DNA from 4 places in the Streptomyces sp. HSS9-12 genome. Region 4 is predicted to be linked to each of the others. Evidence: riboswitches for the same ligand, from Rfam matches in the RefSeq annotation. Region 4 holds a riboswitch; each other region holds the start of a gene.
The links. A riboswitch is a leader RNA that binds a small molecule or an ion and turns the genes downstream of it on or off. The one in region 4 is predicted to bind cyclic di-AMP.
Positions count from the first base shown of each region.

Region 1: linked by a shared signal. The riboswitch ahead of ACY34J_RS15350 (transglycosylase family protein) and the one ahead of ACY34J_RS09195 (C40 family peptidase) in region 4 are both predicted to bind cyclic di-AMP.
Region 2: linked by a shared signal. The riboswitch ahead of ACY34J_RS22580 (M23 family metallopeptidase) and the one ahead of ACY34J_RS09195 (C40 family peptidase) in region 4 are both predicted to bind cyclic di-AMP.
Region 3: linked by a shared signal. The riboswitch ahead of ACY34J_RS03475 (transglycosylase family protein) and the one ahead of ACY34J_RS09195 (C40 family peptidase) in region 4 are both predicted to bind cyclic di-AMP.

Region 1 covers NZ_JBUEGC010000024.1:87,154-90,920, forward strand. The annotation lists gene ACY34J_RS15340 (cytochrome P450 family protein) at 1-337, shown strand, start outside; gene ACY34J_RS15345 (transglycosylase family protein) at 441-1,307, shown strand; cyclic di-AMP (ydaO/yuaA leader) riboswitch at 1,566-1,734, shown strand; gene ACY34J_RS15350 (transglycosylase family protein) at 1,739-2,434, shown strand; gene eno (phosphopyruvate hydratase) at 2,618-3,767, shown strand, end outside.
Region 2 covers NZ_JBUEGC010000047.1:18,073-21,839, reverse strand. The annotation lists gene ACY34J_RS22585 (PP2C family protein-serine/threonine phosphatase) at 39-1,217, shown strand; cyclic di-AMP (ydaO/yuaA leader) riboswitch at 1,484-1,621, shown strand; gene ACY34J_RS22580 (M23 family metallopeptidase) at 1,634-2,674, shown strand; partial or broken gene ACY34J_RS22575 (aldo/keto reductase) at 2,750-2,968, shown strand; gene ACY34J_RS22570 (PrsW family intramembrane metalloprotease) at 3,032-3,767, opposite strand, start outside.
Region 3 covers NZ_JBUEGC010000004.1:76,236-80,002, reverse strand. The annotation lists gene ACY34J_RS03480 (acyl-CoA dehydrogenase family protein) at 1-778, shown strand, start outside; cyclic di-AMP (ydaO/yuaA leader) riboswitch at 1,272-1,448, shown strand; gene ACY34J_RS03475 (transglycosylase family protein) at 1,451-2,641, shown strand; gene ACY34J_RS03470 (STAS domain-containing protein) at 3,069-3,458, shown strand; gene ACY34J_RS03465 (ANTAR domain-containing response regulator) at 3,455-3,767, shown strand, end outside.
Region 4 covers NZ_JBUEGC010000012.1:105,596-109,362, forward strand. The annotation lists gene ACY34J_RS09190 (hypothetical protein) at 16-369, shown strand; gene ACY34J_RS09195 (C40 family peptidase) at 522-1,691, opposite strand; cyclic di-AMP (ydaO/yuaA leader) riboswitch at 1,700-1,898, opposite strand; gene pcrA (DNA helicase PcrA) at 2,157-3,767, shown strand, end outside.

The DNA of each region.
Region 1 (3,767 bases), on a different contig from region 4:
CGGGCAGAGCATCGCCGCGGGCGACCCCGTACTGGTCGTGCTCGCGGCCGCCGACCGCGACCCGGCGCGCTTCGCGGACCCGGACACCCTCGACCTCGGCCGCCGCGACAACCAGCACCTCGGCTACGGCCATGGCATCCACTACTGCCTGGGTGCCCCGCTGGCGAGGCTGGAGGCGCAGACGGCCCTGGCCACCTTGTTCCGCCGACTGCCCGATCTGCAACTTGCCGTGGATCCGGCGGATTTGCGATGGCGCGGCGGGCTCATTATGCGCGGATTGCGGGCACTTCCTGTGGAATTCTCTCCGCAGAAAAATGGACGAGTATCAACGACGTGACCTCCACGTGATCTTCACTACATCGTGTTGTGATGTGTCCGTGGGCGCCGCTAACTTCGGGCTTCGATTCACTGGCAACATCCGTAACGCGAAAGGCAACCGTATGCGCTCCGGGAACGGTCGACACCGCCGCCCCCGTCAGGCCCCGGCCATCGTCGTCACCGCCGGGGTGACCGGCGCGGGGATCGCGCTGCCGCTGTTCGGCGCAGCGGGCGCGCACGCCGCGGATGCCGAGACCTGGGACCGGGTCGCCCAGTGCGAGAGCGGCGGCATGTGGAGCGCCAACACCGGCAACGGCTACTACGGCGGGCTGCAGTTCGCCCTGCAGACCTGGAACGACTTCGGTGGCCGGGATTACGCCCCGCGTCCCGACCTCGCCAGCCGCTCCGAGCAGATCGTCATAGCCGAGAAGGTGCTCGACGCGGAAGGCGCCAACAAGGCCTGGCCCAGCTGCGCGCTGAAGACCGGACTTGCTCTGGACGACGTCATCCCGGATGTGGACGCAGGCGGTACGCAGTCGTCCGAGCCTGAGCCGGAGCCGGGTTCGACCAGGACTGCCAAGCCCGACAAGTCCGACTCGCACGACGCCGCGCCGTCCGACGAGGCGGACAGCGGAAGCCGGGCGGCGGACCGTACGGAGGAGCCGGGCGGGAACCTCGCGAGCGACTCCCCGGCGCACGCCGAGCCCGGTACCGGCAGGCACCGTGGTGAACCGGCGCCGGAGGACCACAACGGCGAGGCCCGCGACGGTGGCCGGCACGCTTCGCGGGACGGGGGCTCGGGCCGTACGGAGCCCGCGGAAGGCCGATACGTGGTCCGCCCGGGTGACAATCTCTCAGAAATCGCCCAAGAGCAGGCATTCACTGGCGGTTGGCCCGCCCTCTACGCGTCCAACAAGGATCTCATCGGCTCCGATCCCGATCTGATCCTGCCTGGTCAGCGGCTGGTTCTCGACGGCTCTCAGCAGTAGTTCGGGCCAATTCCCCCTGAACTGCCCCGAATGCGAATCGGGATGACATCACCCTAACGGGCGCGGTTGCGCTGTCTGATACCCCCTCATCGGCTCTCACCTGCGGAGATATCTGTTTCTGAGGGGGTGACAGCGGCAGTTGTGGAGAAATGTCAGGCTTTGAACCCTTGATCCGGTGTGCTTAACGTCTGATTGTTCCGCAACAGCGGGCACCGCCGATCGCCACGCCGAATCCTGCCGGGCGTTCGGTGGTCAGTCGAGGCGTAAGCGCCGCAGGCAGGAGCGGGGGACCCAGGTAAGCGCCGTACGCGCCCGCCGACAGCGGCAGGCCGGCCGGCTAGGGGTGAAGCCCAGTGCGGGAGCACTCGGCCGGGCACTCACAGCCCGAACCCGACAGCTCACCTCGCAGGCGTCGGTGAGGAGACCCCGTCATGGTGAATTCCGGCTCCGAGGGCATCAAGCACAAACGCACACACTATTCCCCATTCCTGTCCCGAGACGACGACCCGCGGCCCTTTCCGGCCCCCCGCATCGCCGCCCGCGCTCTCGTCGCCCTCGTCGGTGCTGCCTGCACCGCACTGCTGACCGGCGTCGAGTCCGCCTCCGCCGCCTCCGCCTCCATGTGGGAGCGGGTCGCCGCGTGCGAGTCCGGAGGCAACTGGTCCGCCAACACCGGCAACGGCTACTACGGCGGTCTGCAGTTCTCCCGGTCCAGCTGGGCCGCAGCCGGCGGCACCAGATACGCACCGCGCGCCGACCTCGCCACCAAGGCGCAGCAGATCGCCATCGCCGAAAAGCTGCTCGCGATGCAGGGCCCGCGTGCCTGGGGCTGTGCCACCCGCGCCGGCCTGACCGCCGGCGGCCCGCGCGCGAAGGTCCGCGCCGGGCGCTCCAGTGCCGACCGGGCCGCCCACGCCCGGCCCGCCCGCGTCGACCACCCCCGGCATTCGGTGCGCAAGGCCGGCCGGACGGGCGGCGCGTACACGGTCAAGCGTGGCGACACCCTCTCCGCGATCGCCTCAGCCCACGGCGTCCGGGGCGGCTGGCGCCGGCTCTACGCCCTCAACGACGACGCCCTGGTCAACGCCAATCTGATCCATCCCGGCCAGCGACTCCACCTGGGCTGACAGCGACCCTCCTCGGGACCGCCCTGTCCTGGCCAGCTGTTTCTGCCGTAATAAGGTCCTTTGGGCGCCTTTTCGTCTCGCCGGACGGTCGGTCGGCAGGCGCCGGGCCACAGGGCGGTTAGGCTCATGCCGCAGAGCCACAGAGACACTGCGTTTCAGAGTCAATCCCAGAAGGAGATGCTCGTGCCGTCCATCGACGTCGTCGTAGCCCGGGAGATCCTCGACTCGCGAGGAAACCCAACGGTCGAGGTCGAGGTCGGCCTCGACGACGGCAGCACCGGCCGTGCTGCCGTGCCCTCCGGTGCCTCCACCGGTGCGTTCGAGGCCCTCGAGCTCCGCGACGGTGACAAGAACCGCTACAACGGCAAGGGTGTCGAGAAGGCCGTCCTCGCCGTCATCGAGCAGATCGGCCCCGAGCTCGTCGGTTACGACGCCACCGAACAGCGGCTGATCGACCAGGCGATGTTCGACCTGGACGCCACCCCCGACAAGTCCTCGCTCGGCGCCAACGCCATCCTCGGCGTCTCCCTCGCCGTCGCGCACGCCGCCGCCGAGGCCTCCGACCTGCCGCTCTTCCGCTACCTCGGTGGCCCGAACGCGCACCTCCTGCCCGTCCCGATGATGAACATCCTCAACGGCGGAGCCCACGCGGACTCCAACGTCGACATCCAGGAGTTCATGATCGCCCCGATCGGCGCGGAGTCCTTCTCCGAGGCCCTGCGCTGGGGCGCGGAGACCTACCACGCGCTCAAGGGCGTGCTGAAGGAGCGCGGCCTGTCCACCGGCCTGGGCGACGAGGGCGGCTTCGCCCCGAACCTGGAGTCCAACCGCGCCGCGCTCGACCTGATCGTCGAGGCCATCCAGAAGGCCGGCTACACCCCCGGCCAGGACATCGCGCTCGCGCTCGACGTCGCCGCCACCGAGTTCTACAAGGACGGCGCGTACGAGTTCGAGGGCACGTCCCGCTCCGCCGCCGAGATGACCGCGTACTACGCCGAGCTCGTCGACGCGTACCCGCTGGTCTCCATCGAGGATCCGCTGAACGAGGAGGACTGGGAGGGCTGGAAGACCATCACCGACCAGCTCGGGGACAAGGTCCAGCTCGTGGGCGACGACCTGTTCGTCACCAACCCGGAGCGCCTGCAGCGCGGCATCGACATGGGCGCCGCCAACGCCCTGCTGGTCAAGGTCAACCAGATCGGCTCGCTGACCGAGACCCTCGACGCCGTCGAGCTCGCCCAGCGCAACGGCTTCAAGTCCATGATGTCCCACCGCTCCGGTGAGACCGAGGACGTCACCATCGCCGACCTGGCCGTCGCCACCAACTGCGGCC
Region 2 (3,767 bases), on a different contig from region 4:
GGATGCGAGAAGCAGCACGGAGGCGTGCAGGTCGCCGCATGGGCGGGGCGGGTCGGTGTCTTCGTGGCAGTCTCAGCGGCCGCCTCGTACGCTGGCTCCCCGCCGCCCTCATCCTCGGCGGCTTCGTCTTCGACCTCTGTACCCCGCCCGGCTTCACCGGCTCGCCGTTCTTCTCCGCGGCCCCTCTGGTCGGCGCCCCGTTCTTCTCGGTGCGCGCCATCGTCGCCACCGGGCTCGCCGCCGCGGCCGTCGTGCTGGGTCTGCGTCTGAGCGAGCACAGCGCCGGCACGATGGAGTCGGTCACCGAGGTGGCCACCATCCTGACGGTGGTCGTGCTCGCGCTGTTCATCAACCGCGTGGTGCGCCGTAGCGGCCGGCAGCTCGCCTCGGCGCGCGGGATCGCAGAGGCGGCGCAGCGGGCCGTACTGCCGATGCCCGACGAGCGCATCGGCGGCCTGCGGATCGCGGCGCGCTATGTGGCGGCTCATGCGGACGCCCGGATCGGCGGCGATCTCTACGCGGTGCACGACACCCCGTACGGCGTGCGGCTGGTTGTGGGCGATGTGCGGGGCAAGGGGCTGGGGGCGGTGGAGATGGTGACGATCGCCCTTGGCGCCTTCCGGGAGGCCGCCGAGCACGAGCCGACCCTGGAGGCCGTCGCCGTACGGCTGGAACACGCGCTGCAGCGGGAGGCTGCGCGGCGGGACGGGCACGACCGGTTCGAGGGCTTTACCACGGCCGTGCTCGCCGAGGTGCCGGTCGGCGCGCCCACACTGTGGCTGCTCAACCGCGGCCACCCCGCGCCACTGCTGCTGCTCCCGGACGGCACTGTGCGCGACACCGGGCCGGGAATGCCCGCGCTGCCGCTGGGGATGGGGGAGTTGGGCGAGGAGAAGGACCGGGTGGAGGAGTTCCCCTTTCCGGACGGCGCCACGCTGCTGCTGTACACGGACGGGGTGTCCGAGGCCCGGGACGAGGACGGCGAGTTCTACGACGTGCAGGAGAGGCTGCGGGGCCGGCAGTTTCCCGGCCCCGACGCCCTGCTCGACGCGATCGTCGAGGACGTGGCGCGGCATACGGGCGGGGCGGCCGCGGACGACATGGCGTTGCTGGCGGTCAGCCGGCCGGGGGAGCGGCAGCCGGTGCGCCGCCGGACGGTGGGGCTGACGCGCGGTTCGTCGGGGGACCGGCCCGTCGGCTCGTCTCACGGTGCGTGATCGACTGGCGCCGCTCCGGATAACGACTGACCAACAATCAGCGGTGACTGGTTTTCCACTGGACGATCAAGTCGCCCGGAAAGCGCCACTCTTGTCCATTTAAGTCCTGGCCGGAACGCGTAGGGATTACGGGAACAGCTTGGAATTCGGCACCCGGGTCTATTAACGTTCGATAACGCAGCGCGGTCGTCACAGCCGCCACAAGAGGCGGCGCCGTGCGCAATCGCCGAATCCCGCACGAGCACCACCCAAGACAAGATCCAGAAACAGCAGTAACACCAGCACCAAGGGAACCGGGGAACCACCACCCAGGGGTGAATCGGGCGCCTCCCGCGGAGGGGCCCGTAGGAGACCTTCCTGCTCCGAACCCGTCAGCTAACCCGGTAGGCGAGAAGGAAGGAAAGGAGTGCGCCCGCGTGGCGTCCAAGCCCCCTGCCCCCGAGCCCTGGTTCGACGAACCCGCTGACTACGGCTTCAGCGACGACCCGGCCCCCGGCGAGTGGAACCCGACCGCCGAAAGCCTTGCCCCGGTGCGCGGCAGGCACCGCGTCGCCAAGCAGCGCGGGGGAGGCATGGCCCGCAGCGGCGCCGTCCTCGGTGTCGGCATGATCGCCGCGGTCGGCGCGGGCGGCATGGCCTCGGCCAAGGAACGGCCTCCGCTTCCCATCTCCATGCCGGACCTCTCGCACGTCGCGGACGAGTTCCCGGACGCGGGCCAGTTGCCCGGCATCGGACAGCTGATGCCGGACTCCTCGGACAACACCGCGGCCGCCCCGCTCACCCAGGCCGGCCTCACCACCGACGAAGCGGCGGACGGCACCGGCGCCGGCGAGGCGCTGCGGGCCCGCATCATGCGCCAGGCCGAGCAGCAGGAGACCGCCGCCGATGAGGCTCAGCGCGAAGCCGCCGAGGAGGCGGCGGCCAAGCAGGCCGCAGCGCAGGCCGCGCAGCGCAAGGAGGAGGCAGACGCCGCGCGGAAGGCGGCCGAGGCAGAGGCACGGCGGAAGGCGGCGGAGGAGGCCCGGCGCAAGGCCGAGGCCGAGCGGCTGGCCAAGCTGGCCGCCAGCTACACCCTGCCGACGTCCTCGTACACGCTCACGGCCGGCTTCGGCCAGGCGGGCGACCTGTGGTCCGCCGACCACACCGGACAGGACTTCGCGGCGCCGACCGGCACCCCGGTGAAGGCGGTGCACGGCGGCACCATCACCGAGGCCGGATGGGCCGGCTCGTACGGCTACCGGATCGTGCTCAAGCTCAGCGACGGCACCGAGATCTGGTACTGCCATCTGTCGTCGATCGTGCAGTCGTCCGGCCAGGTGTCGACGGGCGAGGTCATCGGCCGCGTCGGCGCCACCGGCAATGTCACCGGCCCGCACCTCCACCTCGAGGTACGGCCGGGTGGCGGCTCCCCGATAGACCCGATGCCCTGGCTGCGTCAGCACGGTCTGAACCCCTGACGGTCATGGCCCTTCGGCCCCCGGTGATGCTGGAACAGCCGGTGTCACCGGGGTGTTGATGTCACATATGGCTGACAGCGCGGGCGGCGGGTGCTCGCGGCCCTCGACGAGATCGCGCGGGCGCACGGGGTGGAGGCCGCGACGGTGGCCCTGGCCTGGCTGGCGGCGCAGCCGACGGTGGCGGCGCCCATCGCCAGCGCGCGGACCGTCGAACAACTCCCGGCGCTGCTGGCCCTGGCCGACCTCCGCCTCACGGAGGCGGAACTGAACACCTTGACGACGGCCTCGGCCTGACCGATCCCGGTTCAGGGCTCCGCCCAATTTCCGGGGCCTGGGGCGGAAGCCCGGCCGCAGGCGTCAGCTGCCGGGCGCGCCGTACCGTCCGTAGGGGGACTGAGGGTGGTACGGCCCGGGGCCGACTCCTGGCGGCGGGGCCGAGTACGGGCCGGAAGTGTGGGGCCCTGGGGCCGGGTACGGGCCCGGTCCTTGCCCGGTCGTCGGCCAGGGCCCGTACCCGGAGGGCGCTCCGTACAGAGACCCCGGCGGCATCCCGTACGGCACCCCCTGCGGCCCCCACGGCCGGACCGTCACCGCCGCCGCCTGCACCAGCGCCGGCTGCGCCACGTCCTTCCGCTGCCACAAGTGGTGCAGCAACTCCTGCTCCCGGGCGGCGAAGTCCGCCCCGGCCGCCCCCCGGTGCGCCCGCTGCCGCAGAAAGGCCAGGGCCGTGGCGAACCCCACGTACTCGGCCACCGCACGGGCCGCCGCCGGCCCGTGGGCGCGGCGCGCGACACTGCGGGCCAGCGCCCGGGCCTTCATCGAGGACAGTGCGTACGTCTCCGGCGGCGCCAGCCAGCCCGCTGCCACATACGCGGGAAGCTGGCCGCGTACGGTCTTCAGCTCGTTGCCCCGGGACCAGATCACCAGCCAGGTCAGCAGGCCGAAGACCGGGACCATGAACATGCCGTAGACGGCGAGGAAGCCCAGTCCGCCGAGCGTGGCGGAACCGTTCCAGACGGCGTGCAGCACCATCGCCGTCAGCAGCCCGGCGAGCGGCGCGAGGATGCGGCGGGCGCGCTGGCGCGTCGCGGCC
Region 3 (3,767 bases), on a different contig from region 4:
GTGGGTGCTCAACGGAACCAAGACCTGGGCGACCAACGGCGGCATCGCCAACGTCCACGTCGTCGTCGCGGTCGTCGATCCCGAGCTGGGGGCCCGCGGCCACGCCTCCTTCATCGTCCCGCCGAACACGCCCGGCCTCTCCCAGGGCCAGAAGTTCAAGAAGCACGGCATCCGGGCCTCCCACACCGCCGAGGTCGTCCTCGAGAACGTGCGCATACCCGGCCACTGCCTGCTGGGAGGCAAGGAGAAGCTCGACGAGCGCCTGGCCCGCGCCCGTGAGCGGGCCCGTACGGCCAAGGAAGGCGGGGGGAGCGTGAAGAACGCCGCCATGGCCACCTTCGAGGCCTCTCGCCCCGCCGTCGGCGCCCAGGCCGTCGGTATCGCGCGTGCGGCGTACGAGGTCGCCCTGGACTACGCGCGGACCCGCGTCCAGTTCGGCCGCCCGATCATCGACAACCAGGGCGTGGCCTTCCAGCTGGCCGATATGCGCACCCAGATCGACGCGGCCCGCCTCCTGGTGTGGCGGGCGTCCTGGATGGCGGCCACCGGCAAGGCCTTCACCTCCGCGGAGGGCTCGATGTCGAAGCTGTACGCCGGGGAGGTGGCCAAGAAGGTCACGGCTCAGGCGATGCAGATCCTCGGGGGCAACGGCTTCACCCGCGAGTACCCGGTGGAGCGAATGCACCGCGATGCTGCGATTTACACCATTTTCGAGGGAACGAGCGAGATCCAGCGTCTTGTCATCGCTCGCACTCTCTCGGGGCTGCCCATTCGCTGACCAGTGCGGGCCGTCGTGGCGGCGGGTCGCATACCGACCCGCCACCTGACGGCCTGTCAGTTCATGGTGGGATCTTCTATGGTCATGGAACTCGCCTCTATGGGGCGACCCTTCATGGCAAAGACCTTTCTATGGCCTTCTTCTCGGCAAACCGAACTCCACGACCAAATCGGTCATTCCGCTGTCCGGTGACTGATATCACAACGCGCTTTGGCGGAGATGTGACGCCGGGCACTTGAAAAGTGCCTTTCCCGTCAACTTCGCAGTTTTACCAGCGAATATGAGCGTTAGTCGGCAGCAGTACATATCGCTCTCGGGTCACGATCGGCAGCATAGCGTGACGGAATGCCGAGTTGATCTGCGAAATGGGGATTCGGCGGGATGCCGGCTACTTGTCCCAAAGAATTTCCTGCGCTTAGTTTTCTCGTCGCCGCCCAGTCGACCGGGGTGGCACCCATCCGCCGGAGCGCCGAATCCTGCCGCCGGCTGGGGGAGACCACAAACGCACCACGGCAGGAGCGGGGGAACCAGGTAAGTGCCGTACCGCGCCATCCGCACGGTCCGGCTTGGGGTGAAGACGCGCCGCAGCACCTGACGCTGCTTTATGCGCGGCCGGGCAACTCCAGCCCGAACCCGACAGCTCACCTCGCAGGCGTAGGAGAGGAAGTACCTATGTCTGCACGCGGACGTCATCGCCGCCCTCGTTCCAGCCGCTTCTCCCGCGCCTCGCTCGCCGCCGTCGCCGTCGGGGGCGCCGGTCTCGCCCTTCCGCTGCTGGGTACGGCCACCGCGCAGGCCGCCTCGGTGGACACCTGGGACAAGGTCGCGGAGTGCGAGAGCAGCGGCAACTGGAGCATCAACACCGGCAACGGCTTCTTCGGCGGTCTGCAGTTCACGCAGTCCACCTGGGAGGCCTTCGGCGGCACTCAGTACGCCCCGCGCGCCGACCTGGCCACCAAGGACCAGCAGATCGCCATCGCTGAGAAGGTCCTCGCCGTCCAGGGCCCGAGTGCCTGGCCGGTGTGCTCGGTCAAGGCCGGCCTCACCCAGGGCGGCCCCGCCCCGGCCGCCCCCGCCAAGCCCGCCGCCGAGCCCGCTGCCAAGCCCGCCGCCAAGCCCGCCGCCGAGCCCGTGGCGAAGGCCGCTCCGGCTCCGGCCGCCCAGCTGAAGAAGGGCCAGTCCTACACGGTCGTCCACGGCGACAGCCTGTGGCGGATCGCCACCACCAAGCACGTCGAGGGCGGCTGGCAGAAGCTGTACCAGGAGAACCGCGAGGTCGTCGGCGGCAACCCGAACCTGATCCGTCCGGGCCAGAAGCTCGCTCTCCCCGGCGTGTCCCAGGCCGCCGCTCCGGTGCAGCCGAAGCACGAGGCCCCCAAGCCCGCCGCCAAGCCCGCGCCCGCGCCGAAGCCGGCCGTGAAGCCCGCCGCGAAGGCGGCTGCTCCGGCTCCCGCCTCCGGCTTCAGCGCTCCGGTCGGCAACGCTGTCCTGGGTACCGGCTACCACGTTGCCGGCAGCCACTGGTCCAAGGGCTACCACACCGGTGTCGACTTCCCTGTCCCCACCGGCACCCCGGTGAAGGCCATCGGCGCGGGTGAGGTCGTCTCGGCCGGCTGGGGCGGCTCGTACGGCAACCAGGTTGTCATCCGGCTCGCCGACGGCAAGTACGCCCAGTACGCCCACCTGTCCGCGCTGTCCGTCCAGGCCGGCCAGAAGGTGACCGGCGGCCAGCAGCTCGGCCTCTCCGGCTCCACCGGCAACAGCACCGGTCCGCACCTGCACTTCGAGGTGCGCACCACCCCGGACTTCGGCTCGGACATCGACCCGCTCGCCTACCTGCGCGCGCACGGCGTCTCCATCTGAGGAGCCGATCCGAGGACTCCCCTGGCCCAAGGCACGGGGGACCGACCCTGACCGAGGCGCCCACCCCCGCACTGCCGGAGGTGGGCGCCTCGTCGTGTCAAGTTCCTTGATACGAATGGACCTTGGTGCTCTGCGATACATGCCGGCGGATCGATTCCGTGTCGCGGCCCGTAGTCATGCTCCTGCCAGTTTCTCGGCGTAATTCCCTGATCGCAGCTGGTGAAGAATTTTCGGGATCAATCAATGGGCCCCGCAATTCGTGCTTCTGTTGACAGGAAAATCAGCCGGGATGAGGATCGATGGAAGCCGACTCTCGAAAGCCAGGCTCGGATGACGAACTGAGGCGGCAGCCGGCGCAGGACTCTCACGGTGTCGGGGACCGTGCGGCGACGACGAGCGCGTCCCGATAGTTGGGAGGCGGACAGATATGCAGCTCGCGACCCCTCTCGATGTGCAGACCACGATCTCGGGCCGGGAAGCCGTGATCGAGGTGGCCGGGGAGCTGGACATCGACACCGCCCCTGTCCTGCGACTGGCCATCTCGGAATGCACGCATGAGCCGCTGGACGACCTCGCCATCGATATGGGGGGTGTGTCCTTCTGTGACTGCTCGGGCCTGAACGCTCTGATCCACGCCCGCACCTGGGCACGCGACGCCGGGGTGCGGTTCCGGCTGCTCAATCCGCGCCGACAGCTGGCGAACCTGCTGACGGCCACCGGCACGGCACAGCTGTTCCGGACGCCCGGCGAGCCGCCGGCCGAGGACGCCGTACTCCCGCCCCGCACGCCGCCCCAGGAAGTGCGAACCTTCCCATGATCGAATGCGCGGACTTCCCGCTGGAGATACCCCTCGATCCCGAGGAGGGGGCGATGGACCGGGGACTGGCGCAGCTGGCGGAGCAGGTGGCTTCCTGCAACCCGCTGTGCTGCGGCGCGGCGGCCACGGTGAGCGTACGGTACAGCGTCCTGGCGGGGGACCACGAGCCGGTGGCGGCGGTCACCCACCCCGATCTGTCGGCCCTGGTGTCGGTGCAGTGGGAGACCGCGGACGGGCCGATACCGGTCGCGCTGGAGACCGGGCATCCGGCGGCGGCGGAGGATCTGCTCTACGACGAGCGCTGGCCGG
Region 4 (3,767 bases):
GCTAGGCTCCGCCGCATGGACATACTCATCAATGCCTTCGTCGGCCTGCACATCATCGGCATCGCGGCCCTGCTCGGCGGATTCTTCACGCAGATGAAGGCGATGAGTGCGGGAGCGGCCCGCTTCGTCCCGGGCATGCTGCACGGCGCACTGACCATGCTCGTCACGGGCGTCGCACTGGTGGGCCTGAACGAGGCCGACGGTCAGGCCGTGAACAACATCAAGATCGGCGTGAAGCTGGCGCTGCTGGTCGTCATCCTCGGCCTGGTCTACGTCAAGCGGGACGAGGAGAAGGCCGGCAAGGCGGAGTTCGGGGCGGTCGGCCTGCTCACGATGGCCAACGTGTTCATCGCGGTCCTCTGGACCTGACGGCGGCGTCGCCCCTCCTCAAAGCTGGTGGCGCCGGCGCCCGGCGGCGGGGGCAAAGAGCCCACCCCGCAGGCGGGCGCCGGCGCCTGTCGGTGAAGGCGAGCCCGGCCGGAAGCGGACTGGCCCGCCCGCCCGGGGCCCGCCGCAGGCGGCTACGCCGGCCGCACGGCGCCGTAGATCGGCATGTAGTAGATCGACTCGGTACGGACGTTCTCCCCCGGCTTCGGCGCGTGGATCATCTGCCCGTCGCCGATGTAGATCCCGACGTGGCTGATGTCGTTGTAGAAGAAGACCAGGTCACCCGGCTGAAGGTCGGACGTGGCGACCCGGGTGCCGACCTTCACCTGGTCCCAGGTGGTGCGCGGGAGCGAGACGCCGGCGGCCTTCCAGGCGGCCTGGGTCAGCCCTGAGCAGTCGAAGGAGTTCGGGCCGGTGGCGCCCCAGACGTACGGCTTGCCGATCTGGGCCCGTGCGAAGTCGAGCACCTTGGCGGCCTTCGCGGCGTATGTGTCCGCGCTGGTGCTCGTCCCGGTGCCGGTGCTGTCGCCCGTGCTCTGGCTCTGCTCCTGCGCCTGCTGCTCCTGCGCCTGCTGCTCCTGCCGGCGCTTCTCCGCGGCCGCCTGCTGACGCGCCAGCTCCGCCGCCTTGCGCTCGGCCGCTTCACGCTTCTCGCGCTCGATCGCCGCCAGCCGGGCGCGCTCCTCGGCGGTCAGCTTCGACAGCAGGTCACGGGCCTCGGCGAGCTTGCGCTGGACCGACTCCTTGCTGCTCCGCAGCTGCTCCTGCGAATCGGTCAGCGTCGTCACGCTGCGCGCCGCTTCGGCGCGCTTCCGCGTGGTCTCCTCCTGCTGGGTCTGGAATTCCGAGACCGCCTGCTGCTGCCGGCCCGTCATCCGCTCCAGCATGTGGTCCTGGTCGAAGTAGTCCTGCGGATCCGAGGCCAGCAGCAGGGTCGCGGTCGGGGCCATCCCGCCGTTGCGGTACTGCGCGGCGGCATAGCTGCCGAGGATGCGCCGCGCCTCGTTGAGCTTCTCCGTCTGGCGTGCGACGTCGTCCAGCAGCCGGTCGGCCCGGACGCGCTGCTGCTCGGTGCGCTCCTTGGCCGCGTTGTACTTCTCGGTGGCGGTCCCCGCCTGCCGGTAGAGCTCGTCGACCTTGCGCTGGACCTCTTCGATCGACTGCTTCGGCTCGCTCGGCGCGGCACCGGCGTTCTGCGTGAAAAACGTCGCCGAAGCGAGGGCGGCCGTCGTCAGGCCGACCGCGGTGCGGCGTGAGTGATGTGCAGCGAGTATTCCGGTCCGCGGTTTGCGGTGCGACGCCAAGGCGCGCGTCTCCTTCCGTGGACCGCCTACCGGGTTAGCTGTCGGGTTCGGGCGATCGGAAGGTTGCCCTACGGTCCGTACGCGCACGAGTGCGCGATACGCGGTGCGCGCGTACTGACCGATTCACCCCGGTCTTGCATGTGGGTCCCCGGCTCCGGGTGCCTGTCCTGTCAGGGATGGCAGAGCCGGATTCGGCGGAGGCAGCCCGTGCTGACGCTGTTCGCCGGCGAGGGGTTCGGGCCGCCTGATCGAGCACCGTAGCCAACGCGTGGGGCTTCTGTGAAGACTGATGTGCGATATGCCCGAAACCTCGTCGTGACCAATTCGTTGTGCGCTGCACGAGGTGAGGTTTTTCGCCGTCCCGGCCGTGTTCAGTGGATGACTGGGCGACAATCCCCCGACCCGGAGCGCCGCGTTGGTGAAGCGGTGTGGGCTGTCGGTGGAGCGGCCTAGACTCGGTGGGCGATGAGCAGCCTCTTTGACGACAGCTTTCTGGCGGACCTCGAGCCCTCCGACGACGAGCACCCGCCGCCCGAGGACACCACCGGGCCCGAGGGCACGGCTGTGCCCGCGCCCGAGGGCGAACCGGCGGACCTCTTCGGTGGCGCCCTCGGCGCTCCGGTGGACCGGGACGCGTACTACCGGGACGGCGCTGTCCGGCCCGTCGTCGACCCCGCCGTGCTGCTCGAGGGGCTGAACGACCAGCAGAAGTCCGCCGTGGTGCACACCGGTTCGCCGCTGCTCATCGTCGCCGGCGCCGGGTCCGGCAAGACCCGGGTGCTCACCCACCGGATCGCGTACCTGCTCGCCCACCGCGGTGTCCACCCCGGACAGATCCTCGCGATCACCTTCACCAACAAGGCCGCGGGCGAGATGAAGGAGCGCGTCGAGGCTCTGGTCGGACCCCGGGCGAAGGCCATGTGGGTCTCCACCTTCCACAGTGCCTGCGTGCGCATCCTGCGCCGGGAGAGCAAGAAGCTCGGCTTCACCTCCAGCTTCTCGATCTACGACGCCGCCGACTCCAAGCGCCTGATGTCCCTGGTCTGCCGTGACCTGGACCTGGACCCCAAGCGCTACCCCCCGAAGTCCTTCAGCGCGAAGATCTCCAACCTCAAGAACGAGCTCATCGACGAGGAGACCTTCGCCGGGCAGGCGTCGGACGGTTTCGAGAAGACGCTCGCCGAGGCGTACGCGCTGTACCAGTCGAGGCTCCGCGAGGCCAACGCCCTGGACTTCGACGACATCATCATGACCACCGTGCACCTGCTGCAGGCGTTCCCGGACGTCGCCGAGCACTACCGGCGCCGCTTCCGGCACGTCCTGGTCGACGAGTACCAGGACACCAACCACGCCCAGTACACGCTGGTGCGCGAGCTGGTCGGGACCGGCGAGCACAGCGGGGAGCTGTGCGTCGTCGGCGACGCCGACCAGTCGATCTACGCCTTCCGCGGGGCGACCATCCGCAACATCCTCCAGTTCGAGGAGGACTACCCGGACGCCACCACGATCCTGCTGGAGCAGAACTACCGCTCCACCCAGACGATCCTCAACGCCGCCAACGCCGTCATCGAGCGGAACGAGAACCGCCGCCCCAAGAACCTGTGGACCGACGCCGGTGCCGGCGCCGCGATCACCGGCTATGTCGCGGACAACGAGCACGACGAGGCCCAGTTCGTCGCCGACGAGATCGACCGGCTCACCGACGCGGGCGACGCCAAGGGGGGCGACGTCGCCGTCTTCTACCGCACCAACGCCCAGTCCCGTGTCTTCGAGGAGATCTTCATCCGGGTCGGGCTGCCGTACAAGGTCGTCGGGGGCGTGCGCTTCTACGAGCGCAAGGAGGTCCGCGATGTGCTGGCCTATCTGCGCGTGCTCGCCAACCCCGAGGACACCGTCCCGCTGCGCCGCATCCTCAACGTCCCCAAGCGCGGCATCGGTGAGCGGGCCGAGGCCATGATCGAGGCACTGGCGCTGCGCGAGAAGATCTCCTTCGCGCAGGCGCTGCGCCGGGTCGACGAGGCGTACGGCATGGCGGCCCGCTCGGCGAACGCCGTCAAGCGCTTCAACGCGCTGATG